2 regions of the Shewanella livingstonensis genome follow, and region 1 is predicted to be linked to the other one. Evidence: riboswitches for the same ligand, from Rfam matches in the RefSeq annotation. Region 1 holds a riboswitch; the other holds the start of a gene.
The links. A riboswitch is a leader RNA that binds a small molecule or an ion and turns the genes downstream of it on or off. The one in region 1 is predicted to bind lysine.
Positions count from the first base shown of each region.

Region 1 (15,988 bases):
ACACCATATTATTTAGGATTACTTTTTAGCCAAAAAGTGCAATATGACCAGGCTAATGACAAACATCACGCTACAACAAATTAATCCGGCGATTAATGAGCCGGTAAAGCCAAGCACAATATAACCAACAAAACTAATCAATGCCGCAATAAGTGCGTAGGGAAGCTGAGTCACCACATGGTCAATATGATGGCAGCTTGCCCCCGTTGATGACAAAATAGTGGTATCGGAAATAGGCGAACAATGATCACCAAATACCGCACCAGAAAGCACGGCTGCCAGCATAGGTAACATCATACTACTATCACTGCCCATCGCCATGTCAGCTGCGATTGGCAACATAATACCAAAGGTGCCCCAGCTGGTTCCGGTTGAAAATGCAGTCACCCCAGCCAATAAAAACAACATCGCTGGCAACAAGGCAAACGGAATATTATCAGTCGCTAAGCTGGCCATATATTTACCGGTTTCAAGCTGGCCAATAACGCTTGAAATCGTCCAAGCAAATAATAAAATATAGATGGCAGGTAACATTGAACGCGCCCCAACAGACATCCCTTTGAGCAGCATAGACAGCTCAACTTTTTGCTGAAAAGCTAATAATACGGTCGCAATAAAACCAACGACAGAACCAAAAAATAATGATGAGCTCACATCGGTATTTTCAAATGCCCCCAGTACACTAAACACTTGCTCTTTAGTCGCCAATGCATCTGCACCGCTAGAGACCATAAAATAAATAGTCGCAAAGACTAATATCGCAATAGGTAAAAATAAGCCAATCACTTTACCGGTATCTGCTTCAGGCAAATCGGTTACGGCTCCTGGTGGTTGGCCTTTTGATTCATCATATAAATCACCACGCAATGCATTTAACTCATGTCGACGCATTGGGCCAACATCTAAACTGAACGTCGCCACACACACCAATAATAATAACGAGAACACTGCATAAAAGTTCATTGGGATCATTTGGATAAAAACACTTAAATGTCCCGTATCAGCAAAACCATGTGCCGTTAAAATGCCGCCAATAAGCGCTATAATATAAGCTCCCCAGCTCGATACGGGAGAAATAACGCAAATAGGTGCGGCAGTAGAATCAAGAATATAAGCAAGTTTTGCGCGTGAAATATGGTATCTATCGGTAATTGGCCGTGAAATAGAGCCCACCACTAAACTGTTGAAGTAGTCATCAATAAATACTACACAACCTAAAAATATGGTCATTAACTTAGCATCGCGTTTATTACGGATGCGCAACTTGGCCCAATCAGCAAAAGCACGCGCAGAACCACTAACGGTAATTAATGCGGTGATCATGCCCAGCACAATCAAAAAGCCTAAAATATATACGTTCCAACTATTTAATGCGGCGTCTTTCCAAACCAGCTGACTGGCTGTACTTAAGATATATTCACCACTGCCTACCAATGAAAAGTCGGTCAGTAACAAGGCACCAAAAACAATACCTAACCCTAAAGACAGTAATACTTTACGGGTTAAAATGGCCAATGTAATAGCCACAAGCGGTGGCAACACAGAAAGTGCCGAATCGGCATAACTTATTATCATAATTTAATTATTTCTTCGTTGGATACGAATAGAGAAAAACTAGAAATAAGACTCACCATACACAGAAAGTATATGGGTTAACTTACCTAGTAGCACTCCACAGTAATACCCATTTAATATGAATATCATTCTTTTTATCATGTGATAAAAACACTATGACAGTACAGCCCCTTTCGAGAACTGGCCCAACAAATGAGAGCGATTGGCTCAGTTGTTTCGGCATTGCACCCTTTGGGGCTGAATTATTGGCATCACCCAATTCAACCTGACTATTATGCAATGCACCTCTACTTTCGTTATTTGTAATCATACATAGTCCATTACAAACAGCGCGGACATACAATCATAAACAACAGGTTCAATACCAGTAAAAAAGCACTAAACTGCGGCACAAATAACAATAACATTAACTATAACCACAATTACATAGCATTAGTTTAACGTTTTTAATTCAAATACACACTATCGTCCTGAACACAAAACACGCAACTGGCTAACAACATTGGCATACTTGCTCATAAAACATTCGTCTATTAAAAAAAGTCAATAAAAAAGGTTTCTACTTGATGAAGTAGAAACCTTTTAAAATCAACAACAGGCAAACCAAACTATCCATTAACCAAGCTGAACATTCAATATTAAACTTATGAATGTGTTATTAAACTAGATTATTTAACGCAGGAATCGCTTCAAATAAGTCTGCCACTAAACCGTAATCTGCAACTTGGAAAATAGGTGCTTCTGGGTCTTTATTGATTGCAACGATGACCTTAGAGTCTTTCATACCGGCAAGATGCTGAATCGCACCAGAAATGCCCACGGCAATGTACAAGTCGGGAGCAACAATCTTACCTGTCTGGCCAACTTGCAAGTCGTTAGGTACAAAACCAGCATCGACAGCAGCGCGAGAAGCACCTACTGCGGCGCCGAGTTTATCGGCTAGTTGCTCTAAAATAGCAAAGTTTTCACCGCTACCCATGCCGCGACCACCGGAAACAATAATGCCAGCATTACCTAGCTCAGGACGGGCTGATTCTGTTAACGATTGAGATAAAAACTCGGTACGAGCATCAATAACATGACTTAAGTTCACCGCTTCTGCACTGCCCGTTGATGCTACAGCATCAAACGCACTAGAGCGCACAGTCATGATTTTCTTAGCATCTAAGCTTTGCACTGTCGCAAGTGCATTACCCGCATAAATAGGGCGTACAAAAGTGTCACTGCTTACAACTTCAATCACTTCAGATATCTGCGACACGTCTAATAATGCTGCTACGCGAGGTAAGGTATCTTTACCTATACTGGTTGCGGCTGCTAAAATGTGTTCGTAATCAGCGGCTATTTCAACAACTAGTTTTGATACGTTTTCAGCTAATTGAGCGCTATATTGAGCGGCATCTGCCACTAATACTTTACTCACACCCGCTAAACTTTGTGCGGCACTCACCGCGGCAGAACAATCAGCACCAACAACCAGTACGTGAATATCACCACCAATGGCCGTTGCAGCGCTAACCACTTTTGCCGTATCAGATTTTAAGCTGACGTTATCGTGTTCTGCTAATACTAAAATGGTCATATTAGATCACCTTCGCTTCATTTTTTAACTTATCAACTAACTCTTCAACAGAAGACACCATAATACCCGCTTTACGCTCAACTGGAGGTGTGACGCTAAGTACTGTTTGATGCGCTCTTAAGCTCACACCAAGATCAGCTACAGCTATAATGTCTAATGGCTTGCGTTTAGCTTTCATAATATTAGGTAATGAGGCATAGCGAGGTTCGTTCAAACGTAAGTCTACCGTCACAATCGCAGGCAAAGGCATTTTCAACGTTTGTAGTCCGCCATCGATTTCACGCGTTACCGTAATCATATCACCGTCAATTTTGACTTCTGATGCAAATGTCGCTTGTGGCATATCGGTTAATGCAGCTAACATTTGTCCCGTTTGATTGTTATCGCCATCAATAGACTGCTTACCAAAAATGATCAATTGCGCTTGTTCTTTCTCTTGCACTGCTTTTAGCAGCTTAGCAATTGATAATGGTACTAATTCTTCATCAGTTTCAATATGAATAGCTCTATCAGCACCCAGAGCCATAGCAGTTCTTAGCTGCTCTTGCACTGCTTTTGCACCGACACTCACCACGATAACTTCAGTGGCTATACCAGCTTCTTTCAAGCGGACAGCTTCTTCAACGGCAATTTCGCAAAATGGGTTTAACGCCATTTTAAGGTTGGTCGTATCAACATTTGTGTTGTCAGCTTTTACCCTGACTTTCACATTGGCATCGACTACGCGTTTAACAGGCACCAATACTTTCATAGGGTTTCCTTCCTACACCTTAAATGTATATGGACAACACATTGGCGTTTGCCAATGCAAGATGGGTTAACTTTACGTCCTGCTAACGTTAACGTCAATCAAAGTCAAACGACTGTTTACATATTTTTTGTTCTTGTGGTGGCAATCAAACTAAACAAGCTATGGATCCTTAATTATTTAATGGCAGTGATTAATTAAAATTTATTTAATTAATCACTGATTTAATTTGATTCCATGTCAAATAGTTTCTATTATTACAACTATATTCAGTATTGATTAAGTTGCATTGGTAATAATCAGTGAATTAATATTATTTATATTAATCATATAGACTTAAATAAACCACATGCAGTACTGAAACTTACACGGAACGTTGGTAACTTTATCTCTTATAACTTTTTATTTTATAAATAAATCATTAGGAAACTACACAACATGAGTGACTTTTTAGACATACTAACCCACGGCCGTCGTTTCAAAGCTGCAGTAAAAGAATTGTCTCTTGATGATTTACGCGAAACCGCGGCTAAATTAGAAAAAATCATTACCGAACGTCAAGAAGAAGAGAAATTAGAACTTGAAGCCAATGCTGAGCGTAATGCACGTATTGCTGAAATTCTTGCTCAAATAGAAAATAGCGGCTTATCAATTGAAGATTTAGGTGAAGTGACTTCTTCAGCTAAAACGTCAACAAAAAAGCGTGCTCCACGTCCACCAAAATATCAAATCACCATTGACGGTGAATTAATTCAATGGACTGGTCAAGGTCGTATGCCTACCGTATTCAAGCAACAAATTGATAGCGGAAAAAATATGAGCGAATTTTTAATTCCAGGCATGGAATAATTATTATGGCTAACAGTTAACCATAAGGTTAGCTGTTAAAATAAAAAAAGAGCTTACTTCGGTAAGCTCTTTTTTTTATGATATTTGATCGCTTTATCATCGCAATGAGACAAGGTAAACTAGCTGTTGTTGATTCATTCCCCATTAATAAAAGGTTACGGCTATGACTTTTCCTCTTAAATATGCATTTATTGCTTCTGGCATAGCACTACTATTGAGCGCTTGTGCAAGTGATTACACCTTCAAAAGTAATTTAGACAGTAAAGCAATCAATGATTATTTTAAGGTCGGTGATGTACAACTATATGAAGGCAGTGAGCAGCCTAAAGGCAAATTTGAACTATTAGGGCTAGTTGAAGGTGAAGCCTGCCAAGAAACCAAACAAGATGCACCACCGCAAATGGCCGTTGCACGAACTAATGCCAGAAGAGCTGCAGCAGACTTAGGCGCTAATGGTTTTGTCGTTAAAAGCTGCTTTATGATTACGGAAGCGGACAATAGTTGTTTTAGTCGTGCACTTTGCGTAGGCCAAGCAATTAAAACGCCAACAGAAAAGTAATAATATAATATATTACCTACTTATAGATGATGAGTGTTCATATAACACTCATCAATATTGTTTATATTTGATTTACGATTCTCTTTCTCCGCTTAATTCAGGTATCGCATGAAACACGGCAACGATCAACATAGCCAAACAGATCCCATCAATAACCAATCTCACGTGCCGTTTAGCAGCCAATTAAATGCGGTTGCAATATGCAGGACACCTTATAAACAGAAGTTTGGTATTCCACGTCAACCTGGCTTAGTTAATGCTGTCGGTTATATTGAATTTGAACCAGCGTTTAATCACCTTGATGCAGTAAGAGGCATAGAACAATATTCTCACTTATGGTTATTATTCTGCTTTCATGAGAATGTAGCTCAAGGTTGGAAAACAACGGTTCGCCCTCCTCGACTTGGCGGTAATGAAAAGCTGGGGGTATTTGCCACACGCTCCACATTTCGTCCCAATGGTATTGGCCAATCAGTAGTGAAACTGCATGGGGTAGTTCAACGTAAAGGTAAAGTGTGCTTAGTGATATCAGGCATGGATTTATTAGACGGTACGCCGATTGTCGATATTAAACCCTATATTCCTTTTTCTGATGCCATATTGGATGCTAAAGGTGGGATTGCCCAAGACGCCCCTGAGTTAATGCCATTGATATATACCCCATTAGCGACCGAACAAATTAATCATTATTGCCAACAAGAACAATACCAAGATCTTGCTGAACTTATAACCGGTGTATTAGCGCAAGACCCTCGGCCCGCCTATAAAAAAGCCAAAGACGATGCCAAATTATACCAAGTCGCATTGTATGATTTAGATATATTTTGGCATGTTACCGCACAAGGTATCGAAGTATTAGAGCTTAAAGCAACCACAGTGAGATTGTTGAAGGATTAACCCCATGACAGAGATTGATTATCAAGCTCAACATAAAAAACGCTTATCGTGGATGCCATGGTTGTATTTCTCACTTAAACCTAAACATTTAGCGTGGGCAAAACCCTGGCAAGATGCTATTCAACAGTTGTTAAGTCAGCTCGAAACCATTCATATTGGTGAACACTGTTTTATTGCCCCACAAGCGCAGCTTTTTGCTGAACCCGGTAGAGACATCAGTATGGGTAACCAATGCATGATCGGCGCAGATGTGTTTATGCATGGACCAATCACCCTAGGTAATGAAGTGGCCATCAACCATGGCTGCAGCTTAGATGGCGGCCGTAACGGTATCAAAATAGGCGCCCAAACACGCATAGCCAATAACGTCACCATTTATGCCTTTAACCATGGCATGTCGCCTGACACACCTATTTATAAACAACCCGCGACATCAAAAGGTGTCGTGATTGGCCAAGACGTATGGATTGGCGCTCAAGCAGGTATTGTTGATGGCGTGACCATTGGAGATCATGCGGTTGTTGGCATGGGCAGCATTGTCACCAAAGATGTAGCAGACTATGCCATCGTTGCCGGCAATCCGGCGCGAGTCATTGGCGATAGACGTAACAAATAAACTCTAGTTGAGATAACGCTAAGGGGAATCAATAAAAATGAGATTATATTAAGTCTACTATATCAAACTTAGCATTTAAGCATCTAAAGCCTGGTTTTGAGTCGAATTAGCAGGTGACATCATTAATGCAGGTGCTAAAATGACCCTAATTCATAGCAACTATTTTGGACATTGGTAATGCGAGTTAGTAAGTACCTGCTTTCAACACAAAAAGAAACCCCTGCAAATGCAGAAGTGATTAGTCATCAGTTAATGTTACGTGCCGGTATGATCCGTCGTAATGCTTCAGGTCTCTACAGCTGGTTACCGTCAGGTTTACGTGTATTACGTAAAGTTGAAGCCATTGTGCGTGAGGAAATGAACAAAACAGGCGCTATTGAAATTCTTATGCCGCTAGTCCAGCCTGCTGACTTATGGGTTGAAACAGGCCGCTGGGACAAATTTGGTCCTGAGTTATTGCGCTTCCAAGACCGCAATAATCGTGATTTTGTATTGGGGCCAACCCATGAAGAAGTGATCACCGATTTAGTCCGTAAAGAATTAAGCTCTTACAAGCAACTGCCGTTGACACTTTACCAAGTACAAACTAAATTCCGTGACGAAGTTCGTCCACGTTTTGGTGTTATGCGCGCGCGTGAATTCTTGATGAAAGATGCTTATTCTTTCCATTTAGATCAAGAGACCATGGACAGTACTTACCATGCAATGCACACTGCATACAGCAATATTCTGACCCGCATGGGCTTATCATTCCGCCCTGTGCTCGCTGACACGGGATCTATTGGCGGTAGCATGTCGCATGAATTCCATGTACTGGCTAACAGTGGTGAAGATTTAATCGCTTATTCAACAGGCAGTGACTATGCCGCCAACATTGAAAAAGCTGAATCACCAATGCCAAGCCAAACACGAGCAGAGCCAACACAAGCAATGACGTTAGTGGATACGCCTAACGCTAAAACAATTGCTGAATTGGTTGAACAGTTTGGTTTAGCAATAACCCAAACAGTAAAAACGTTAATTGTTAAAGGCGCTACAGAAGAAACACCTTTAGTGGCATTAGTTATCCGTGGTGACCATGAGCTTAACGAAATCAAAGCCGACAAGCTTGAATTGGTTGCCTCACCGTTTGAGTTTGCTTCTGAAGCTGAAATTCGTGCAGCGGTGGGTGCAGGACCGGGTTCTATTGGGCCTATTGGCTTAACGATGCCAATCATTGTTGACTATAGTGTCACTGTAATGAGTGATTTTGCCGCGGGTGCTAACACTGAAGACAAACATAACTTTGGTATCAACTGGGAGCGTGATTTACCTTTAGCAACCGCCGCTGACATTCGTAATGTGGTTGAAGGTGAACCAACACCGGACGGCCTTGGCACTTATGCTATGGCTCGCGGAATTGAAGTTGGTCATATTTTTCAGTTAGGTACCAGTTACTCTACATCAATGAATGCCACCGTATTAGACGAAAACGGTAAAGCACAATTGTTATTGATGGGATGTTACGGTGTCGGTGTGAGCCGTATTGTAGCGGCAGCCATTGAGCAAAATAACGATGACCGCGGCATTATTTGGCCTGAAGCCATTGCACCATTCACGGTAGGTATCTTACCAATGAATATGCATAAGTCGCATCGCGTTGCTGATATTGCCGAAAAACTTTACCAAGACTTAGCGGATGCGGGTATTGAAGTATTAATGGATGACCGTAAAGAGCGTCCTGGTGTTATGTTTGCAGACATGGAACTGATTGGCTTACCGCATGTAGTGGTGATTGGCGATCGCAATATTGATGCTGGCGTATTTGAATATAAAAACCGTCGTACCGGTGAGAAACAAGACATTCCATTTGATGAAATCGTGCCATTTTTAGTTAAGGCAGCAAAGGGTTAGTTAATCGCACTACGATTATAATATCTTAAAATATAATATCTTAAAATCGCACCTATTTAGGTGCGTTTTTTATTGAGGTGAACAATCTTTACTCGATGCTTTTGATATAAATATCAACTTCAAAACCTTGATTAAGCCCTGAAACAATTTCAATCCGACCACCCAATTTCTGCGTCACCAAGTTATGTACAATAGACATGCCTAAACCCGTACCACCAATATTGCGTGCTGTAGTAAAAAAGGGTTCAAATATCTTACTTTTAACGTTTTCACTTAATCCTATCCCATTGTCTTTATAAAACATTTTAATTTCATCAGCGCATATTTCGGCGCCTAATAAAATCCTTTTTTGGCCAATAAAGTCACTGGGGAAAGCATGTCTAAAGCAATTAGAAACAAGATTAGTAAAAATTTGTGCAATCGCACCAGGATAAGAATGAATATACAGTTCAGGGCTTATTTGAATATCCAGTTGAATACCTTGTTTACGCGTCAATGGTCTTAATGGCGATGAGATTTGGGCTAAATACTCGGTTAAATTGACGTATTCTTTTTCGAGGATCAATTGATCTGCGGCGGTGCGTTTAAAGTTATGCACCAGCTCTGCTGCTCGCGATAAATTACGTTCAATAAGATACAGTCCATCGGTTAATGTCTCGATAAACTCTTCAAAGTCTTGTTGAGAAAGATCGCTTGCAACAAAGCGTTTTTTAATTTTATTAAGCTCATCTATACAATGACTTGTAGACGTAACAGAGATACCGAGTGGAGTATTAACTTCATGCGCGACGCCCGCAACAAGATTACCCAACGCAGCTAGCTTTTCATTTTCAATTAACATCGCTTGAGTTGACTGTAAATCGTTAATCGCTTTTTTCAGTTCTGCAGTTCTGTTATCCACTTCAGACTCTAACGCAGTATTAATCGTTTCCAGTTTTATTTGATAAGCTTTGACTTTTTTAGCATTGACCGCCCGTCCGTACAAATCAGCTAAAGAACTCACAAATGCTTGCTCGTCGTGGCTCCAATGCCTCTGCCCTCCTTTATATTCACAGCAGATAATCCCAATCATCTTACCGGCATGCCTAATAGGGCTATCCAGCATGGCGGTTATTGCATTAGGACGTAAATAAATATCGGCGAACTCACATGTCGCAGCATCGGTAATAGCATCACTAGCAGCAATAATTCTTTCGGTATCAAGGGCATTAAAATAACTAGGGAACTGAGAACGGGTTAAAGTAATATTATTTAGCTTAGTTTGATTATCAATTAATATGAAACAATCAATTGACTGATTATCTTCAGTTAATAACCAAATACCGGCTCTACCAATATTAAGGCCACGACATACAGATTTAATGATCAATTTAGATGCTAGATCTAAATCACCTAAATCAATTAATTCAGATTGGCTAACTTCTAACAACACACGTTCAAGAATTGGATTCATATTGGATAATTTTCATTTATTAATCGATCGATTAATCTGGCATTTGCTGCTGAATCGCTACAAATTGACTCAATAATACCAAACTGGCAGTACACATTTCAGGGTCAAATTGTTTACCTGACTGCTCGATTAAATAGTCTTTTACGTTTTCCTCAGTCCAAGCCTCTTTGTAACTGCGTTTTGAAAGCAAGGCATCAATCACATCGACGATGGCCATTATACGACCTTCAACCGGTATTGCATTCCCCACTAATCCACGAGGATAGCCATTACCGTCCCAACGTTCATGATGAGTGTAAGCTATACGCCCACCCATTTTGGCAATAATACGATTCGATGCCGCAAGTAAGTTGTAACCTTTTTCAGCATGGGTTTTCATGATCTCCCATTCTTCAGCGGTCAATTTTCCTGGTTTGTGTAAAATACTTTCTGGAATACCAATTTTACCCACATCATGCAAAGGGGCGGCATAACGCATCGTTTCAACAAAATCATCACTCATACCAATATATGCAGCCAACATTTCACTCATAACAGCCACTCGCCTAACATGAGCACCGGTTTCTTTACTGCGTTGCTCAATTGCATCGCCAATAATGAGAATCAGCTCACGCTGAGTTTGTTGGACATTTTCTTTGCTGGAAAGGTTTTCAAAGGTCAAACTGACATTCGCAGCAAATAACTCGAGAATCCTCACTTGCAGTGTTGTTAATGCAGTATCGTGCTGAAGATATAAAATACTGGTGACGTCTCGGCCAAACTTATAAAAGCCTACATAAATATTGTCGTGAACTATCGACTTACCAAGGCTAATAGCTTCAATAATATACTCTTTAACTTCACCCGGTAATGATTCGACATTGTCAATTTCACGATAACTGACCATATCGCCAGTGGCAGCCAGTAAATTCATGTGAGTATCTTGGTATAGATCTTCACGAAAACTAGTTAAATAGAGTGCAGAATTATTTAGATTCAGTAACTGTAATGTTTGCTCAAGTACGGCGCTACCAAAATTATGCAGTGTATTGCTTAATAATACTGAAGAAGAGGCTTCAATCACTTTCTCCATACCGCGTTGGCTTTGTTCAATGGTTTTAATGTCACGATATGAGCGCAAAGAAGTATAAACACATGATTTTAGCTTAGTGGCAGTTAATTCCGTTTTAGCCTTGTAATCATTAATATCAAACTCTCTAATCACCCTTTCTTCCGGAGCACAACCAGGCTGCCCCGTTCTAAGAATAATCCGTGTGCTGTGATTGTGTAATTCATTACGAATACGTTCAACTAAATCAAGACCAGCTTGATCGTTTTCCATTACCACATCAATGAATGCAAGCGCGATGTCTGGCTCGTCACGTAATAAGGCAAACCCTTCTTCAGCACTAAAACTGGAATAGAAAGCGAGCTTTTTACCGTCAAGTTCGAAATGGCTCAATGCAAATTTGGTTACATCATGGATACCTAACTCGTCATCAATAATGGCAATTTTCCATGGCGCAAGTAGTGTTACTTTACTTGCAGCATCATCAAGCGGTATTGCCGATTTTTTTTTAAAAAAAGCCACATGTCATCCTTAAAGTTGAATATAAACCGAATAATGTAGATAAAAACATGGTAATCGAAAAATAAATATACAACCTATGATGACCTTATTGATTAGTTATCGCACTTTGAATCATTAAAAACTATACGAATAAAATAACACTGTAGATCTCATCATTACTTTAGATATCTTGCTGTGCAATGGCACTCATGGTCAACTTTTATTTATTCATTTTGATAGGTTAGCATCAACAGTAGACAGCACTAAATTGATGCATAGGCAATAAATAGCATAGTCGACTTATTGGTAACTGGTGTATAACTTAAAAAGAATCCATACTAGAATTAAGCATAATTAACAGATCAAAGGATAGAGATTGTCAGTATCAACAGCATTGGTTTTAGGTGGTGGTGGCGCCAGAGCCGCTTATCAAATAGGCGTATTAAAAGCACTAGTGCAATTTTATCCCCGCAACCATAATGTCCCATTTGATATTATTTGTGGAACATCTGCAGGCGCTATTAACGCAGTATCGCTGGCAACCCACGCATCTTGCTTTCATTTAGCCATAAAAAAACTTGATTGGGTGTGGCGTCATTTTGAAACCCATAAAGTCTACCGCGCTTCCATACCTCAAGTGTTGAGACATTTAGGACGAATGGCAATTAAGGGCTTACAAGATGACAGAGTGAGCACTGATGCTGCCAGCCTTCTTGATAATCAGCCCTTACGAGAGTTGCTAAATAATCTTATTGATTTTAAAAGAATTGACCGCAATATCGGTAATAATGCACTTAAAGCAATCAGTATCGACGCCTCGTGCTACAACAATTCACGCTCATATAGTTTTTATCAAGGCAATGAACATATTGAAGATTGGCAACGAGCAAGACGAGTCGGTATACGTAGTTTATTAAATACCGAACACTTACTCGCAAGCTCCGCTATTCCAATGGTGTTTCCATCGATCAAGCTTAATCAAGCTTATTATGGTGATGGTTCTGTACATCAATTGTCGCCATTATCCAGTCCGATCCATCTTGGTGCTAATAAAATATTTGTGATTAACTTAGACAGTCCACACAAACAGTTCCCCATCGAATTTGAATATCACCCTAAAACGGCAACTATTGCAGGCCATTTATTAGACACTATTTTCTCGGACACATTAAACAGTGATTTAGAACGTTTGCAAAGGATCAATGACACCTTATCAAGGATATCTGCAACAGACCAAGAAACATTAAACTTGCGACATATAGAAACATTAGTGATTAAACCCAGCCAAGATTTAAGCCGAATTGCTGAAAGATTTTATGATGACATGCCATTTGCAATCAAAACCTTATTGAAATTTTTTGGCATTAATCGACAATCAGACTCGAGTATTGTGTCATATCTATTATTCCAAAAAAGCTACACGACGACCTTAATTGATTTAGGTTACCAAGATGCAATGGACAGAATTGACGAAATAAAACAATTTTTTGATATCCCGACTAAAGTTTAACCGTTGAGGCTCAAAATCTATGATATACCTATATTATTACATCAGGGTGGTTGATGATAAAAGTACAAGTATATTATCGTTATCTATACTGAAGTAACCCTCACCATATCTCGTTAACGTAAGTCAGATAACAGAATCTATATAGTCACACTTATTATTAATGGTGCCTATTATTGATTTTTTATTATTGAATAGAGACTTATAACACCACAACTGCCGAGCATTACATGCGCGACAATTTTGTATCTAAAAGGATTTTAGATGAAAATTTTATGGTTAGTTCTCGTATTCATAATTGTTGGCTGCGACAAACACGACAGCCCCAACATTGATATAGCAACCAGCAGTAAAACAACTTTGCAATGGCAAGGTGTATATCATGCCGTTTTTCCGTGCCCGAGTTGTGATGGAATGGATACGACCCTCGAACTCATCCCACCTAATAAATACACTATCCATACCATCCGCTTAGGCAGCGACCCAAGCCCTTATCGAGGTAGTGGCAGCTTTAAATGGGATCAAACGGGTAATATTATTATTTTAGATCGTGGCCATATTTATCACGTTTATACAGACCATTTATATTTATTAGATGTGAAATTTCAGCGAATTAAAGGTCCTGACGCACAAAAATATAGGGTTGATAAAATTGAAGGTTTAGGTCAGCAAGCAACGATACCAACGGCTAAATAACCCCAATAACAAACCTGCTTAAAGATAGTTTGATGAGAAAAGGCATTTTATTAGCAGGAGGTTCAGGCACTCAGCTATACCCTATCACCCAGGTGGTTTGTAAACAGCTATTGCCCATTTACGACAAACCGATGGTTTATTATCCACTAAGCGCTCTAATACAAGTAGGTATTACTGACATCTTAGTCATTTTTACTCCTACATATCTGCCTCTTTTTAAGTCACTATTGCTGTCACTATTGATGCCACTATTGCACAACGTTCATCAATTACAACACGCATTGCAATCATTAAGTAGCACCTCTTGCACAACCCCATTTGGTTACCATGTTGCTAAGTCTCAATGAAAATTTTAACCTTCGGTCAAACAGGCCAATTAGCACGAGCTTTAAAACGAACACTTCCTAACACGGTGGAACTAATACAGCTCAACCATCAACAAGTTGATATCACACAGTCACAACAAATTATCGATGCATTGGCTTATTATCGGCCAGATATTATTATTAACTGCGCCGCATTTACCAATGTTGAAGAAGCCGAGGTAAACCCTGAATCCGCGATAAAAACCAATGTGTTAGCCGTTGAATATATGGCTAAAGCGGCGATTACTTATGGCATCAAGCTAATTCAATTATCGACAGATTATGTGTTCGATGGGCGATCTTCAATACCTTACACTGTGGTTCAAAAACCATTGGCACTCAATGCTTATGGACAATCAAAATTACTCGCAGAAGAAACACTACTGAGTTATCAATCACCCCTATTTGTATTGTACGAACATCTTGGCTTTATCATCACAGTGGCAATAATTTTGTCACAACGATGCTGAAGTTAATGTCACTGTCTCATGATCAGGCTTCGATAGGTTCAAGCGAAAACAACCCTATTAATATTGTAAATGACCAAATCGGTAGTCCGACAATGATTGACGATCTTGCACGTTTTTTGTGGAAACTGTGTTCACAAAAACAATGGGTGCCTATTTACCATTGGAGTGATGCAGGAATATGCACTTGGTATGAGTTTGCACAAGCCATAAAACAACATGGCATTGCAGCAGGGTTATTACATCAACCGATTTATTTACGCCCAACAACCTCAAAACAATATGCATCAAGGGTCACTAGGCCACCATTTAGTGCATTAGACAGCCATTTATCACAAACTATTGCTACACAAAAAACCTGGCAACAACAATTAACCTTATGCCTGAATGAGCTGGCACAGAGTAAAAATGGCTAATTTACTGACAAATATTCAATTGTCATATCAATGTCATTTTTACATGCAATAATTTTTACCATCAAGGATTAAATATTTCGCTTTAGCTTACTATTAACTTTAGGTAAAAAGAAGCTGTACCAACACAGGTACCGCTATCTGGAATGTTGAAAATGTCACACTCATTTGAATTTGATGAAGATGATGCGCCATGGGGCGATAACATCAAGGGAAAACCAAAGTCGAAAAAAGTAAAACAACGCCGCCGTGATACTAAGCGACGTTTTTTTGACGATAATGCAGAAATGGAGTTCGCACCTGCTAAGTGGAAATAATTTAACAGGATTGTCTCATCAAGTTTAAAAAGCAAGTTGCCTGCAACTTGCTTTTTTGTTGACAAAAAAATAGCCTCGAGCAATTCAAGACTATTTAAGCAAACTGATTTATTGCAGATATTCGATCGATATAACGTGACCAATGAGTGGTTAAAGCATTTCTGTTTATAGATACAATATGGTAGCTAATCCTAGGAAGGTGAAAAAACCTACCACATCGGTAACAGTGGTGAGAATAACCGACCCAGATAACGCGGCATCTTGATTAAAACGTTGTAAAATCATTGGTACCATAACGCCAGCAATAGCGGCAACAGCCATATTAATTAAGATGGCACAACCAATAACAATGCCCATTATTGTATCGTTAAACCACCATCCAGCAATAATACCGATGACGACGGACCACAACATACCATTAAGCGCACCAATACCGAGTTCGTTCTTCATCAACGACATAACGTTACCAGCAGAAATCTGCCCCATGGCCATCCCACGGATC
Region 1 covers NZ_CP034015.1:3,609,208-3,625,195, forward strand. The annotation lists gene EGC82_RS15600 (Na+/H+ antiporter NhaC family protein) at 19-1,575, opposite strand; lysine riboswitch at 1,658-1,873, opposite strand; gene EGC82_RS15610 (electron transfer flavoprotein subunit alpha/FixB family protein) at 2,234-3,157, opposite strand; gene EGC82_RS15615 (electron transfer flavoprotein subunit beta/FixA family protein) at 3,159-3,908, opposite strand; gene EGC82_RS15620 (H-NS histone family protein) at 4,344-4,754, shown strand; gene rcsF (Rcs stress response system protein RcsF) at 4,918-5,313, shown strand; gene tsaA (tRNA (N6-threonylcarbamoyladenosine(37)-N6)-methyltransferase TrmO) at 5,422-6,210, shown strand; gene EGC82_RS15635 (acyltransferase) at 6,215-6,826, shown strand; gene EGC82_RS15640 (proline--tRNA ligase) at 7,004-8,719, shown strand; gene EGC82_RS15645 (sensor histidine kinase) at 8,808-10,172, opposite strand; gene EGC82_RS15650 (DUF3369 domain-containing protein) at 10,204-11,742, opposite strand; gene EGC82_RS15655 (patatin-like phospholipase family protein) at 12,098-13,231, shown strand; gene EGC82_RS15660 (copper resistance protein NlpE) at 13,493-13,924, shown strand; partial or broken gene EGC82_RS21815 (sugar phosphate nucleotidyltransferase) at 13,957-14,154, shown strand; gene EGC82_RS21770 (SDR family oxidoreductase) at 14,268-14,759, shown strand; gene EGC82_RS21775 (SDR family oxidoreductase) at 14,699-15,172, shown strand; gene EGC82_RS15680 (small highly charged protein) at 15,325-15,486, shown strand; gene EGC82_RS15685 (magnesium transporter) at 15,652-15,988, opposite strand, start outside.

Region 2 (15,988 bases), 2.2 Mb from region 1:
GCCGCATTAGACCGTATTATTGATATGGTATTAACCTCATGCAATGTGGTCGGTGACACAGCTGTATTAACCATTGTTGATCAAACTGAACAAGCGCATCAGCTTGAGGCTGAAAAAATTGCAGCTGAGAAAGTATAAAACTCGTTTAGCAGTATGAATAAAAATGGCCTGCTATACAGGCCATTTTTATGTCTAAGGTCATATGCTTAAGGTTTTATATTGACGCACCTGTTGTGTCGAATATATAAGATGTTATCTGTGCTGCATTTTATTTTCTATCTTAGTCATCAGCTTGAATGTCGTCTTTTCTAAATCATCTAAACCGCGATGAGCAACCAGTTCATAAGAGCGGTTAATATAGCGATAAGCTTGTGGGTAGTTGAACTCAATCACCTCAAGTTCTGCCAATTCATTCAGCGCCTGTGTTTGTCCAATCGGGTAGCCCATTATTTGATGATATTCAATGGCTTTTTTAAACTGCTCTCTGGCCTCATCATTACGGCCTATACGTTGATTTATCATGCCTGCAAGTTGTGATATATAGCCCAGGGTTAACCAGTCTTTCACTTTCGCAGCATTGGTTTTGGCAATGGTAAGTACACCTAATGCTTGCTCTATTCTGTCGGTTTCAGTGTAGCTTTGCGCTAATAACAATCTTAGTCTGGCTAGCTCTCGCTCATCTTGCTGATGCGTAGCTAGATCGATTGCTGCTATCAATGTTGTATTAAGCTGTTGATATTGATGTTGCTGCAATTGGATGCTGGCAAGTAGACGTTGAGCCACCAGGTTATCGGGCGTGGTGTTTATCAGTGCCGTTAATTGCTCTTCAGCAGCCACTGTATCGCCACCTTGCAGTAGTGCTATTGCGCTGACCAGTTGCGGAGGACTAAAGCGTGAATGGAGCTGGGGTGTGGTTTTGTTTTGCTGTGGATGGATCTGTTGGGCCATTAAGTTGGCTGCGGTGAGTAATACTTGCTCAATGCTGGAGGCGTTAACAACTCCAGTTTCAGTGTGCTGCTGTTGATGTAAAGTAAACGCTAATTGATACTGATTATTCGCGCCTGTAATACTTGATTCAATCACCAACACCGCGCCAGAAATAGCCATCATTTGCTTAATATCGATAGTCTTATTTGGCTGTTCATTAGAGACCAGTGAGATAATATTAATAATATCTTCGGTTTGCAGCAAAGGGTAATTGACTCCTAGGTTGAGCTGATAGATAAGCATATCCATTGCTGCGTAACGATTCCATTGTGGGTCGATGTTACCTGAGTTGTCAGGAGTGATATTTACCGGAAGCACTAAAATAGTGCCATTTGGCAACGGTGTTGATTTAGTTGAGATCAGATAAGCATAAACACTGATACTAACAAGCAGTAATACTACAATAGCCGCAATGTATTTATTTTTATTCGATGGTCTAGCGGGCTGCATCGTTATAGTCCTTTACTCATATCTTTAAAATAACTCGAAATGAATTTAAGTTGTTGTAAATAAATAATTATTCACTATTATTTAATGGTTCAAATTGGTATTTTGATTAACGGTGTTTATTTGCTGCATTCAGGTTATCAATAAGTTCAACTGCAGCGCATAAATGAAAAAACCGCCAACTGGCGGTTTTTCTACAGCATAATCAATTAGTCAATTGATGGCTCTTCACTGTAATCAATACCATGATAGCTTAAGCAGGTATCAACTTCGTTAGCGCTACCTAAAATCACCGCCACACGCTGATGGATTGCCGTTGGTTGAATGTCCAATATGGTTTCGTAACCTGTTGAGGCTTTACCGCCAGCTTGCTCAACTAGCAATGCCATTGGGTTCGCTTCATACATTAAGCGTAATTTAAATGGTTTTTCAGGGTTTTTATTGTCTGTTGGATAAGCAAAAATCCCACCACGACATAATACACGGTGCACATCACCAACCATAGCCGCAATCCAACGCATATTAAATGACTGTTCGCGAGGGCCGATAGTTCCAAGTAATAAGTCGGCGATATAAGTTTGAATTGGTGCTTCCCAAAAACGTTGGTTTGACATGTTAATCGCAAACTCAGCAGTATCTGGGGTGATCTGCACGTTATTGTCGGTCAGTAAAAATTCTTGGCTGTTAGGGTCTAGCGTATAAAATTGCGTACCTTTACCTGTAGTTAATGCCATCATAGTCGATGGACCATATAATACATAACCTGCCGCGACTTGCTTACGACCCGCTTGTAAAAAGCTTTGCTCGTTTAGCTCTCCAGCTGGGGCTGGCAATACCGAGAAAATAGTACCAACCAGTGAGTTAATATCAATGTTTGATGAGCCATCAAGTGGGTCAAAACAGACTAAATATTCACCTTTTGCGTTAACCTCAACCACGTAATCCTCTTCTTCAGAGGCTAAACCCCGAACATTACCGTCGGCTTTAAGAGTATCTTTAAGCATGTCATTAGTGATTACATCTAGCTTTTTCTGGGTTTCGCCTTGAACATTTTCTTGATCTGTCGCGCCTAAAACACCCGCTAATGCACCATGACGTACGGCAACACTAATGGCTTTTGAAGTGTCAGCTAAGGTTAACAGTAATTGTGTTAAAGAGATGTTTACGGCTTGTGCGCTAAGGGTTTGGGCCAAAGTCTGCATGATTTTTCCTATGAGATTTTGCGAGGTTAAGGTCGAGGTTATTCATTCTTATCAGTTATGTGCAAATCATACCCCACAATGACGCTAATTTCAGCGATTGTTATCTGGGGTTTTGGTTTTGCTGTAAATTAAGGCAAAATGTGGGCGGATTGAATTGCCCAAGGATTAATAATAATGACCATAACATGGAAGCATCATGCTTTAGCGGCAGTGTCTGCCGTGCCACTTCTTTTTACCAGCGCGGTTTTTTCAGCAACCGCTAAAGGCAGCATCATGAACTCATCGACTACCGCGACATTGACGGCAATAAAAGGTAACGCTACGCCACTCACCATTGAGCGTATTCATGCCTCTCCGGCATTAGCTGGTTCAAGCCCGCGTGGATTAGCTTTATCGCCAGACGGAAAGCGAGTCACCTATTTATCAAGCCGTGCTGATAATCAACATTTGTATGATTTATGGCAAATGGATATTGCTACCGGTAAACGTAGTGTATTGATTAATGCCGACCAATTAGACGCAGGGGAGTTGTCTGATGAAGAAAAAGCCCGCCGCGAGCGTCAACGTATTTATGGTCAAGGCATCATGGAATACTTTTGGTCAGAAGATAGCGCAAGTATTTTAATTCCAGCCGCGGGTAAGTTGTATTTATATAATGTTGCCAATAATAAGGTGGCCGAATTAGATACTGGAGAAGGCTTTGCTACCGATGCGCGTTTGTCTCCTAAAGGTCACTTTGTATCGTTTGTGCGCGATCAAAACTTATTTGTATTGTCATTGGATAGTCAAAAAGTAACGGCACTCACCACTGACGGCAAAGGACCAATTAAAAATGCCATGGCAGAGTTTGTCGCCCAGGAAGAAATGGACCGTATGACAGGCTATTGGTGGGCGCCAGATGAGTCGGCGATTGCGTTTACTCGTATTGATGAAACGGGTGTTGAGTTAGTGACACGCAATGAAATTTACGCAGAAGGGATTAAATTAACCGAGCAGCGTTACCCTTATGCCGGTAAAGCTAATGTTGAGATTGAATTAGGGGTGGTTAGCCTAAAAGATCGAAGTATAAACTGGATCGATTTAGGTACCCCAAAAGACATGTATTTACCGCGAGTTGATTGGCTTCCAGACAGCCAGCATGTGTCATTTCAATGGCAAAGCCGCGATCAGCAAACACTCGATCTTCGTATTGCCTCGATAACTCAACCGACACAAGCTAAAACCGTGATTGAAGAGCGCAGTAAAGCGTGGATTAACTTAAACCACGATTTGCACTTTTTAAAGCAACAATCAGCATTTATTTGGGGATCGGAGCGCGATGGTTTTAATCATTTGTATTTGTTCGACTTGCAAGGCAAGCCGCTTAAGCAACTAACCCAAGGTGATTGGGCTGTTGATGCACTTGAGTTTGTCGATGAAGCAACTGGCTGGGTGTATTTTAGTGGTCGTAAAGACAGTGTAATTGAGCGTCATTTATACCGGGTTAACTTTAATACTGGTATTGATTCTATTGAACGAGTTAGCCAGGCTGCAGGTATGCATGAAGCCGTATTTGCCAATAAAAAGCCAGTCTATTTAGATTACTTTAGTAGCTTGCAACAACCGCCGCAAATCAGTTTACATAATAACACCGGTAAGCAATTAGCTTGGGTTGAGCAAAATGAAATTGATAAAAATCATCCTCTATATGATTATGCCGCTTTATGGCAAATGCCTGAGTTTGGTCAATTAAGCGCTGAAGATGGTCAGCCATTAATGTATCGTTTATTTAAACCTGTGCCTTTTGATGCGGCTAAAAAGTATCCAGTGGTAGTGCGTGTCTATGGCGGGCCACATGCTCAGTTAGTGGTGAACAGTTGGAGCGAAGCCGATTATTTTACTCAATATTTATTGCAGCAAGGCTATGCGGTATTTCAATTAGATAATCGTGGTTCAGCGCATCGTGGTACTGAGTTTGAACATGTTATTTATCAAAATATGGGCGATGCAGAAGTAGACGATCAAAAGGTGGGTGTTGATTACCTACGCAGTTTACCGTTTATTGACGGCGACAACGTTGCTATTTATGGTCACAGTTATGGTGGTTATATGGCGTTGATGAGTCAGTTTAAGGCACCTGATTATTTTAAAGCGGCAATATCGGGTGCGCCAGTAACGGATTGGCGTTTGTATGATACTCATTATACCGAGCGTTACATGGGCAATCCTGAAGCCAATAAAAAAGGTTACGATGCTAGTAGCATTCTGCCTTATGTAAAAAATTATCAGTCGGGCTTATTGATGTATCACGGTATGGCTGATGATAATGTATTGTTTGAAAACAGCACTCGAGTCTACAAAGCGTTGCAAGATGAAGGTAAGTTATTCCAGATGATGGATTATCCTGGGTCTAAGCATTCTATGCGTGGCGAGAAAGTGCGTAATCATTTATATAAATCATTAGCGGCATTTTTAGATCAACAATTGAAGTGATCTCTCGTATCGTTAAATGATTAGCCAACAGGCAGACATAAAAAAACCAGGTGAATCACCTGGTTTTTTATTGCGGTTAACCTTAAAAGATTACGCTTCTAAGTCACCACAAAAACGATAGCCTTCACCATGGATTGTCGCGATGATTTCTGGTGTATCTGGCAAACTTTCAAAGTGCTTACGAATACGACGGATCGTTACGTCAACAGTGCGGTCATGTGGCTTTAATTCACGGCCAGTCATTTTTAGCAACAAGTCTGCACGGGTTAAAATCTTACCTGGGTTTTCAACAAAGTGAAGCATTGCACGGAATTCACTGCGTGGTAACTTGTAAGATTCACCTTGTGGTGTCACTAAAGAGCGGCTATTAATTTCTAAACTCCAGCCATTAAAACGATAAAACTCAACAGAACCTTTTTCTTCTGTTTCTGCCGCCGCATTATTAACGCGAGTTAATAGGTTACGTGCACGAATAGTTAATTCGCGAGGGTTGAATGGTTTAGTGATGTAGTCATCTGCACCAATTTCAAGACCTAGAATTTTATCAACTTCGTTATCACGACCGGTTAAAAAGATAAGGCCGATGTTATTAATTTCACGTAGCTCACGTGCTAGTAACAAACCGTTCTTTCCGGGTAGGTTAATGTCCATAACAACAAGGTTTATCTTGTTGTCTTGCATGGCTTTATGCATTTCTGCGCCATCGTTAGCTTCAGTAACAACATAGCCTTCAGCTTCAAAAATACTGCGTAGTGTATTACGAGTTACGGCTTCATCTTCAACAATTAAAATGTGCGGACTTTGCATGATATATACCTAATTTTATAAAATTCGATTCTAGCTACGTTGAGCTAATAAATTGCAATAGCGCTTTAGCTAATGCACTAATATTCCGATATTTTTTGGTGTTTATCTATGTCTACCTTGAATTAAACACTCTCTATAAACTCTATTACGTAACACTAAATACTGGTTACTGAGCCTGCTTGTGTCGATTCATTACTATTATGCCAAGATACGTGTTTGCACTTATGCATAACGGTGTAAAAAGTGGTGTAAAATTGGTTGTATCTAAGCTTACTTACTATGAATGCAATTTAGAAAGATAGTTCCTTCTATAACAAACTTATTTATGCGTATTAATCTTTTATCAAATGTAGAACAAATTTAGTACGACTGTAAACTTTACTTCAATAAATCATCACACTCACAACAATATTTGCTGATTTTTTGAGGTGCATGTAACCATCTTTGCTACACTGATTTAATAGTTCGTAATGGTTATTGTACTCGTTTTAGGCATTTGTTAACAAATTAAATGTTAAAAAATTAATATAACAGTCGAGTATATGAAAGATTAACACGGCTAACACTATAATAGTAAAGAGCTTTTAAATATCATACTTGTGATTTAGATCGCAAACCTTTTCGAAGTCCAACCTATCTGCTAGACTAATTTTGGCTTAATTGACGAAAATTTATTATGGAAAATGTTATCGATACATTGTGGAATGAGTATCAAACGACTCATTTTTTGTTCACTCAACGCCTTTCTGGTGATTTCCCATTTGCTATTGTTACTGCTCATAACCCCCGGGGTTCTATCCTCTCGCCTAGTCAAAATCGTTTACTTGATCGTCAGCTTCAATCTAAAATTCAACAATATAATAGTCCCTATCGCGGATTAATTGGTGCAGCACCTGATCTGTCATACATGGAAAAGAGTTGGGCTATTTTTATTGATAAAGAACAGGCAGTTGAGCTTGGTAGAGAGTTTAATCAACATGCAATTTACTACGTCAATCAAGGTTTATTATCTTTGATTGCTTGTCTTGATACCATAAAGCCTGAAATTCAAATGGGTGTATTTAATAATCGATTGCGCCTGGTGAGTGAACTACCGGAGATTAGTTCATCCACCAGATGAGTGATGAGGTAAATCTAACGGCTTAAGCACTAACAAATAATTTGGATCGATATTCGAGACAATGAGCAAGCCATTGTCTTATGTATATTGGGTTTGTGATGCGTATTGTCTTTTTATTGTCTTTTTTTCGTAATAAAGAACAATCGTAGTTGGGTGACTTTCACAACAGAATGTTCAATAACAACACTGTTTTTTAATAAAATAGTCTATTTTTACTGCGTTTGCTGATTGACTTGTTAGGGCTTTTATTGCTATTTTCAACGTCCTCCTTCGGGAGGAGCAGAAGAGGAGCGTTAACTAGGTAGTAAGTGAGAGGATGCCAATCCGATGACCACTTATGATGGAGATTAGCGCCGAGGTATCAGTTTGTTTGGCAAACATTGATATCGGTCGTTTAGGCTGAATCCTAACGATTGTCACCTATTTTTTTGGTGGAGAGCTTCTGGTGATGATTGCTGTTTCCCTTCTATAAGGGTGCGTTATCTTAGCACCAGGCTCTTCGAACGTAGTGTGTTCGGAGCGTATATCATGTTAGTAAATCACATCTTGTTTTGTCGTCTTTCGCAAACTGCGGAGGCATCTATATGAGTATTATTTCTGAAACTGTCGCCCCTAAAACGGTTACCGAGACCGTTGTTTCTGATATTCGTCGTCCTGAATTAGTCGTCGCCAAATTTGGTGGTACTTCAGTTGCTGATTACGCCTCTATGAGCCGTTGTGCAGATATTGTGTTAGTTAATCAAGCCACTCGTCTTGTGGTCGTGAGTGCCTCCAGTGGCGTAACTAACTTATTAGTTGAGTTAACCCAGGCTAACGTTAATGACGAGCGCCGCTTGGTATTACTTAAGCAAATTGCCAAAATTCAATATGCGATTTTAGATGAATTAGGTCGTCCGCAAGATGTGGCTGCCAGTATTGATAAAATTCTTAGCCGGATGTCGGTATTAAGTGAATCCTTGGAACTTGATCGCAGCAAAGCGGTGATGGACGAATTACTGTCTACTGGCGAGCAATGTTCATCGATTTTATTTTCTGCCGTTATCCGTGAAAAAGGCGTCGCATCCAATTATTTCGATGTGCGTCAAGTGTTACGTACCGACAGTCATTTTGGTCGTGCAGAACCACAGATTGAAGCGATAGCGACACTTGCTAGTGACTTTCTACAACCACTGCTTACAGATTATGTGATTGTCACTCAAGGTTTTATTGGTGCTGATGATAATGGCAGAACAACCACGTTAGGTCGTGGCGGCAGTGATTATTCTGCGGCATTACTTGCCGAAGCGCTCTGTGCTACAGCGGTTGAGATTTGGACCGATGTTGCCGGTATTTATACCACCGACCCACGAATAGCCCCTAATGCCCGCCCGATTGCTGAAATTAGCTTTAATGAAGCAGCTGAGATGGCAACCTTTGGTGCTAAAGTATTACATCCCGCCACTATTTTACCGGCAGTAAGACAAAAAATTCAGGTGTTTGTAGGTTCAAGTAAAGCGCCAGAAATGGGGGGTACTTGGATACGCCATCAAGTGGAAGATACTCCAGTGTTTAGAGCGGTGGCATTGCGCCGCGATCAAACTTTACTTAACTTGCATAGCTTGCAAATGTTACATGCTCAGGGCTTTTTGGCTGAAACCTTCGCGACCTTGGCGCGGCACAAAATATCAGTCGATTTAATTACCACCTCGGAAGTTAACGTCTCGTTAACCCTAGATAAAACGGGTTCTGATTCAAGCGGCCAGGGTTTACTCAGTGAGTCATTACTACAAGAGTTATCGCAACATTGTCGTGTAAGAGTTGAGGAAGATTTAGCGTTAATCGCCATTATCGGTAATCGGATAGCCTCGACGGCTGGCATCTGTAGTCGGGTGTTTAAAGTGCTTGAAAACCACAATGTGCGAATGATTTGCCAAGGCGCCAGTCCGCATAATTTATGTGTGTTGGTGGCCGAATCTGAGGCGGCGCAAGTGGTTAATGCTTTGCACCAAAATTTGTTTGAGTGATGATATGACTAAAGCTATCCAGTCATCGGTACAGGTCGGAGAGCTGGCGACCGGGCACGCATTGACCGTGCCGTTATTTTCATTCTCAGGCAGCAATTCATCCGCGCCTAGCGTGTATATTCAGGCCAATGTTCATGGTGCTGAAGTGCAGGGTAATGCGGTAATTTATCAACTGATGACCTTATTAGAAGGCTACCAGGTACTGGGTGATATAAGGTTTGCACCATTGGCTAATCCGTTAGGGATTAATCAAAAAAGTGGCGAATTTACCTTAGGCCGCTTCGATCCTATTACCGGCGTTAATTGGAACCGAGAGTATTTTGATCACCAAGTCGATGTTGATGCTTGGTATAGCGATCACCAACACTTAACCAATGATGGCTTGTTTCTGGCTTATCGTTCGATGTTAGTTGAAGCGTGTCGGGCTAGGTTGGATAATCCTTTTGGGATATCTACGGGTCATCGGTTAGCGGTTAGTTTGCAGACTATGGCGCACCAAGCCGACATCGTGCTTGATTTGCATACCGGGCCTAAATCGTGCAAACACTTATACTGCCCAGAGTATGATATTGATGCGGCCAGATTTTTCTCTATCCCGTATACCTTGATTATCCCCAATAGTTTTGGTGGTGCGATGGATGAAGCGATATTTTGTCCGTGGTGGCAGTTAACTCAGTATGCATTGAGTCAGGGACGTGAATTTTCGGTACCGGTGTCGGCATTTACTTTAGAGTTGGCCAGCCAAGAACGGATTGATTTAGCTGATGCCTTAGAAGATGCCAAAGGCATATTGGCGTATTTAAGCTATCGTGGTGTGATTGCTAATAAAATCAACCCTGCAAAAATGGTGCGCTTTGGTTGTTACTTACGAGATTACAAAAAGTTTCATGCACCTAAAGCCGGCTTAGTTGAGTATTGCGCAGCGGTAGGAAAACCATTAACGGCTGGGCAGCCATTAGTGAACATTTTGCGAATGGATCTTTATGGATCTGAGCAGGTTTATCAAGCTATTAGTTTTCCCATGGATTGTGTGCCTATTTTACATTTTGCTTCAGCGTCTGTTCATCAAGGAACAGAGTTGTATAAGGTGATGACTAAGGTGTTTGCTATACCCTCAACATAACTGGCCATATTGAAACAAAAACGCCTGCAATTTGCAGGCGTGTTAAGTTGGCAATTCATGAGGCTAGGTTATATTGGTAGCAACAAAACAGGATTAACTGCCTAAAATTTGCAATGGAATGGCTAGCATTTCATCGCCTGAACCTGCAAAGTACCAAATAATCCCTACTAAGCTGGCTACTGTGAGTAAATACCATACGGTAGAGAAGATTTGTCCGTAGCGATCTAAGGGTAATAAATGGCTTTGATGGCGCCCACGCCACTCAAATACAATCTCGACACTGCCAATAAGCAATAGAAAACCAAGTAAAGCAAGGCCTAAGCTATAGCTAATGAATACGCCAATAGCGGCGCCAGCAATACAAGCAACTAGACCGACAACACTATTCATCGAAAAGCTGATACTTTTTAAAATATGGCCGCCATCAAGAGGCAAAATGGGCAGTAAATTAAATAGATTTAGTAGGGCGTTAAATGCGGCTAATCCAGCAAAAAATACGTTACCGGTTATCCAATAAAGTCCTACACAGATAATCGATAAAATCAGTCCAAAAGTGGGACCCATTATCGAAATGTACACATCTTGCCAGCGGGTGTTGATGCGCTCATCGCTTAACGCTAAGCCACCAACAAAAGGAATTAAATAGATACCTTTGGTTTTCATGCCGAAATGCTTCATGGCTCGAATATGACCATATTCATGGAACACTAAGCAGCCGATGAGTGCTAAGGCAAATTCAAATGAAAATAGCCAAGAATAGGCGGCAACACTGGCCCCCGCAAAAAGGACTTTTACCACTTTGGCGCTTTTTAACAGTTTAAAACCTAATGAAGCAAGTCCAACTACACTGATTTTTTGATTTTTTACGGCTACAACTTCAGGTGTCTGACGTTCAATATCCTCAACGGTTCGCTTTCCTTGGGTAATAAGCTCATCTTCAATTAATAAACAATAATCAAGTTGAAATGGTTGCCAGTTGACATCAATTTCTAATCGTACTGGTAATGCACCTATATTGGGTGAAACCATTACGCCTTCGCTGGCATCGGTTTCAATTGGTGCGGACGTTTGAGTTGTCAGTTCAAATGAATGGATATGAAAAGCTTGGTCGGTAGCACTAGCAGACTTTTGCGATACCAGTTGATTGTCCCAATAAAGTTGCTGCCAACCCGCAATCGAGCCTTCTAGTCGCAGACGTTTACCTAGACATTCAATATTTAGTAATTCCATTAAGGATTCTCAGGGTTTATGGACGGTGAGCATAATGGCATTTTGCCAGAGCGGTGAGTGTTGCTCAATGGGTTCAACAATTATATTCGCCATCTTAGGTGTTAATGTATAACGGATGATTAAGATAAACATTAGCCATCATCAATAATCGGTAAATTTAATATCAGTAACGATAATCAGCAGGTTACTTATGCTTAACTCCATTTTGGGAGCGAGTTTAATAAAGCTGTTCTAATTCGGCGATGGTCGCGATACCTTGTTCAATGGTGGTAAAGACTATTTTTGCACTGCAACAATGGCCTTGAAATTGACCATACTGACGCACAAGAGGTAGCAACTGTAATACACTCACATCTTGACTCTGCTTAACCAATGAAGGCAGTTCAGCCACGCAGGTATTGCTAGATTGCTGCGCATGCGTTTGAATAGTATAGGCATGACCGACACTATCGATAAGTTTATCGCTGGTTTGAAGGGTAAATTGGTTGGCACAAATAAAGCTCAACCAATCTTGTTTATTAGCTAGATACATTAACTCATCATCTTGATCAAACTTGAGTATTGCAGGCCAATGTACTTGTTGCATAGTTTATCTATTTACCCATATTTGGTTTAATCTACCCGTTAACGATTGCTGTAATCGAATGAGATTTCTTGATTGACGTTTTTGACAATACACGGACCATGTTCACGTTGGGTACGATTAAATGCGTTACCAATGTGAATTTCGACGTTGGTGAAGATGTGCTTTTCAGCTCTGATGACATAATTGTTATAATAGCCTTCAACTTCGTTAAAGTGTTGCGTATATTCTACTTCCTCTTTAATGCGTTCTTCGGCCATCTGATTTTTTTGGTCGAGCATCATTTTAACTTGCTCAATCATGCCAACGTCACTTTGCCATTCGGTTTTTGGTGGCAATTTTCGTAATCTCGCTTCTAGCGCTAAACCCGCAACAACCATGCCTTTAATACTGTCATCTAACTCTTTAAGCTGTTGCTTTAATTCACCTTGATGCATGGCACAAAACAGTTCAGTTTTGGTACTGGCTGTTGCACCAAATGCAATGGCTCTGATACCTTTAGCAGCAGTAGCTGTACCGCCGACTAAATCACCCCGTCGTCCTTGAGCGTCGCTGACCGTAATGCTATCACCTGATGTTGAGTGACTGTGAAGTAACTGTTTAGTCACTAAAATATTGCCGAGAGCTTCTAATTGTGAATATTGTACAAACTGGGCGCAAATTTGTCCGGTCGCCTTAATTGTCGTGCTGAGTTTTTGATCTTTAATTAAGCGACCAATAACGCCTTTACTGACAATAACATCACCTTGCGCTTCAATTGAAGCTGACTCAACAAAGCCCATTACAGTGACATCACCACTTGCTTTTACTTGCATACCTTCGTGCACATCACCAGTAATTAAAATACTGCCTTTAAAGTTAACGTGACCATAGCGAACGTCAACATCCTTAATTTGCAGCATATCGTCCACTTGCATACCGGTGCGGTTTTCAACAGGCTGACCTGACACTGTGGCGATGAGTTTGTTTGGATCTTTGGAGTGAAGGCTGGTGCCAGTGCCTGGTTCCATAGATTTATCTTTACCAGGAATTTGTTGCAACACATCACCGTGGATATTAAAACCTGGATTGCCTAGAGTTGAGGGGATTTTAACCATCAATATATCATTGGCCTTAACCGTAATAAGTGCGCCTAAATTACGCATATCGACCGAGCCGTCTTCGCGTTCTTGTGGTTGTAATAAGCGCTCACGAGCTAAAGCTACTTTTCGAGTTAATACGGCATTTTCACCATTAACGGCAGCTTTACCGCAAGCTATGATACCTTCACAGCTTTCCCCTGGCGGTAATATCGACAAGCGCTGCATTAATGCCATGATCTTAGGTTTACTTAATCCCATTTTAATTTTTTGATTTTTCAGAGTATTAAGTATGTCGGGTAGGGTGATATCTTTGCCACCCCAAGCGGAGGTAATTTTCATACTGGCTTGCATTTTATCATCACTGACACTGATGCTCACAGCCCCATCTTTGCGCTCGGCGATGGTAAAAAATAATTCGTGACTACCAGGGTTTTGACCGCAAAGGGCATTAACTTCAGTTACTGCTTTATTAATAGCCGGTGCAATAGGAAACAACATGGCGAAGGCGGACTGTGTTAGTAAGGCGTTGATATCCTCTGCTGACACCGGACCATGGGTATTGGGAATTATACGTAATTCCACTTTATTTTTATCTGCGCTTAGTGCGGCTAATGAAGGCTCTAACATAACATCCTTTGTTTTTATTTTTATATCAGCTTATAACAGGCAAATAGAATACCAATCAAATGAATCCGAAAATGTGCGTTATTTTACCTTTAAGCCAATTTAGCTGATATTTATCTGCATTTCCAGCAGTAAGCTAGCTTTGTCATTCATAAGTGAAGCGGCATAATATGAAGAGCATTATTAAGGTTAGCGTTGATGAAGGTACAACTTATACTTATTGTTTTCAGCTAACACATTCACTTTGCCAAAATGAGCCGCAATAGTCTCTGAGTAAGGTAAGTGGCGATTAGCAACAATTTGCCATATGCCATGTGATGTTAGTCGTGTTGCGCTTTGTTGAACAAATTGTGTAGCAATATCGGTGGTGCTGGTTAACCCATCATGAAATGGAGGGTTGGAAATAATGCCATCGAATTTACCGTTAATTTGGTTAAACCCGTCAGAAGGGTAGACCTTAGCGTGCATATTATTGGCTGCGAGGGTTAATTCGCATGAAAGTAAAGCCATTGCATTGATATCAATACATTCAATGGTTAACTCTGGATTGGCTTTGAGTAATGCTGCGCTAATGACTCCCGCGCCACAACCAAAATCGAGTACTCTGCCGTGTAAGTTAGTAGGTAAATGCGACAGTAATAATTCCGTTCCCTGATCGAGACGTTTTTCGCTAAAGACGCCAACAATATTACAAATCTGTAATTGTCCTTGTGGAGTCTCTAGTGGGTATTGGCTTACCCAATCGCTGAGGGTTAATGCTGGTGCTACTTGCGTTAAATAACTGATATACACTAAACAATGACGGGCATTATCTTGTTTTATGGGGACTGAATAATAATCTGGTGTTAGTTTGGCAATCGATTTAATTCCCCCTTTATTTTCACCAACAATGATTAATTGACCATCAATAGATAAATGTTGCGCGGCGAGTTGTAATAAATAACCCATTAACGGCTTTGCTTTTGGAAAGTAAATAATGACAGTATCAAATTTTGTCTCCGCAAATGACTCTGGCAGCTGATGACCAAAGTGGCACTGGAGTTTGTCATTGGCATAAGATGACAATATAAGGTGATGATTAAAATCAAGTGCTAGGGCGGTGACATTGTGAGCAAAATCAAGACAATGATGTGCAAAAATATCTGCTTCATAATTAAGCACTAATACATTCTGCTGATCAAAATATTGGCTGTTTCTGATTAAGGCTTGAGAAGGATTTGTTAACACGTTGGATGCTCATAATGCTAGAGGTAAGATAAACACGCTGATATTAACACAATCCCCACCTTCATAAGGGTAGGGATTGTGTCGTTATAGTCGCAGGTATTAATTAAGGCGTTTTTACCTATTCAGGTAATAAACTGAACATTTTAATCGCAATATCAATATTGTCTTGATGGCCGCTAAATAATCTGGCGCCAGGACCTGCTGCAAATACCTGAACATCCATAGCGGTATGACCGCCACTTGTCCAACCGGTATTTGACTGAATATCAATTAATTTACGCAGTGCAACAGACAATGGTTCATTGCCTTGCATACGAGCCGTTTGTAATTGACTGTATTGTGCTTCGTTTGGGGTAAAACCTAATAATGTTGCCGTTAAAGGCTGCCAATTATCTTCTGCAATAGCACGAGTTGCAATAACATCTGGACTGGCTTTAACCTTATGCAGAACCTGTGGGTTCCACTCGTACTTGTTGTTTGCGCCAACGGATAAGCCACCAGTATTATGATCTGCTGTTACAATCATAAGTGTGTCTTTACTTTGACGAACAAATTGTTCAACCACTTCAATAGCAGAAGCAAATTCATCCATTTCACTCATCGCAGTAGCAATATCGTTACTGTGGCCAGCCCAATCAATTAAGCTGCCTTCCACTAGTAACACAAAACCTTGCTTATTTTGCGATAGCAAATCTAATGCCTTTTGGGTCATATGACTAAGCTTATGCGCCTTTTTGTCGTTAATGACCCAAGGCAGCTGCACATCTGCAAATAGTCCCAATACTTTTGGGTTAGTAACCGATTCAAGCTGGGAGAACTCAGTAATGTGTTGGTAACCTTTCGCGCTGAACTGCTCAAGTAATGTTGGGGTGAAATATTGCTGACCACCACCAAGAATTACATCCGCATCGGACGTTAAATAAGCCTCTGCAATATCAATATAATTACTGCGGCTTTCATTATGAGCGAGAAATGCAGCCGGTGTAGCATGGTTTACCTGAGAGGTCACCGCAACGCCTGTTGATAAGCCTAATGCTTTAGCTTTCTCCATTAAGGTCGTTAATGGACGCTTTTCAGTGTC
Region 2 covers NZ_CP034015.1:946,944-962,931, forward strand. The annotation lists gene EGC82_RS04155 (dicarboxylate/amino acid:cation symporter) at 1-138, shown strand, start outside; gene EGC82_RS04160 (tetratricopeptide repeat protein) at 253-1,437, opposite strand; gene EGC82_RS04165 (class 1 fructose-bisphosphatase) at 1,644-2,636, opposite strand; gene EGC82_RS04170 (S9 family peptidase) at 2,811-5,108, shown strand; gene arcA (two-component system response regulator ArcA) at 5,199-5,915, opposite strand; gene EGC82_RS04180 (DUF3293 domain-containing protein) at 6,592-7,035, shown strand; lysine riboswitch at 7,311-7,485, shown strand; gene lysC (lysine-sensitive aspartokinase 3) at 7,743-9,038, shown strand; gene EGC82_RS04190 (succinylglutamate desuccinylase/aspartoacylase family protein) at 9,043-10,161, shown strand; gene EGC82_RS04195 (site-2 protease family protein) at 10,255-11,391, opposite strand; gene EGC82_RS04200 (DUF4144 domain-containing protein) at 11,609-11,977, opposite strand; gene EGC82_RS04205 (DUF342 domain-containing protein) at 12,016-13,683, opposite strand; gene EGC82_RS04210 (class I SAM-dependent methyltransferase) at 13,870-14,907, opposite strand; gene EGC82_RS04215 (alkaline phosphatase) at 15,026-15,988, opposite strand, start outside.
Region 2: it holds a riboswitch for lysine, as region 1 does, so the genes downstream of both, lysC (lysine-sensitive aspartokinase 3) here and EGC82_RS15600 (Na+/H+ antiporter NhaC family protein) in region 1, are expected to answer to the same signal.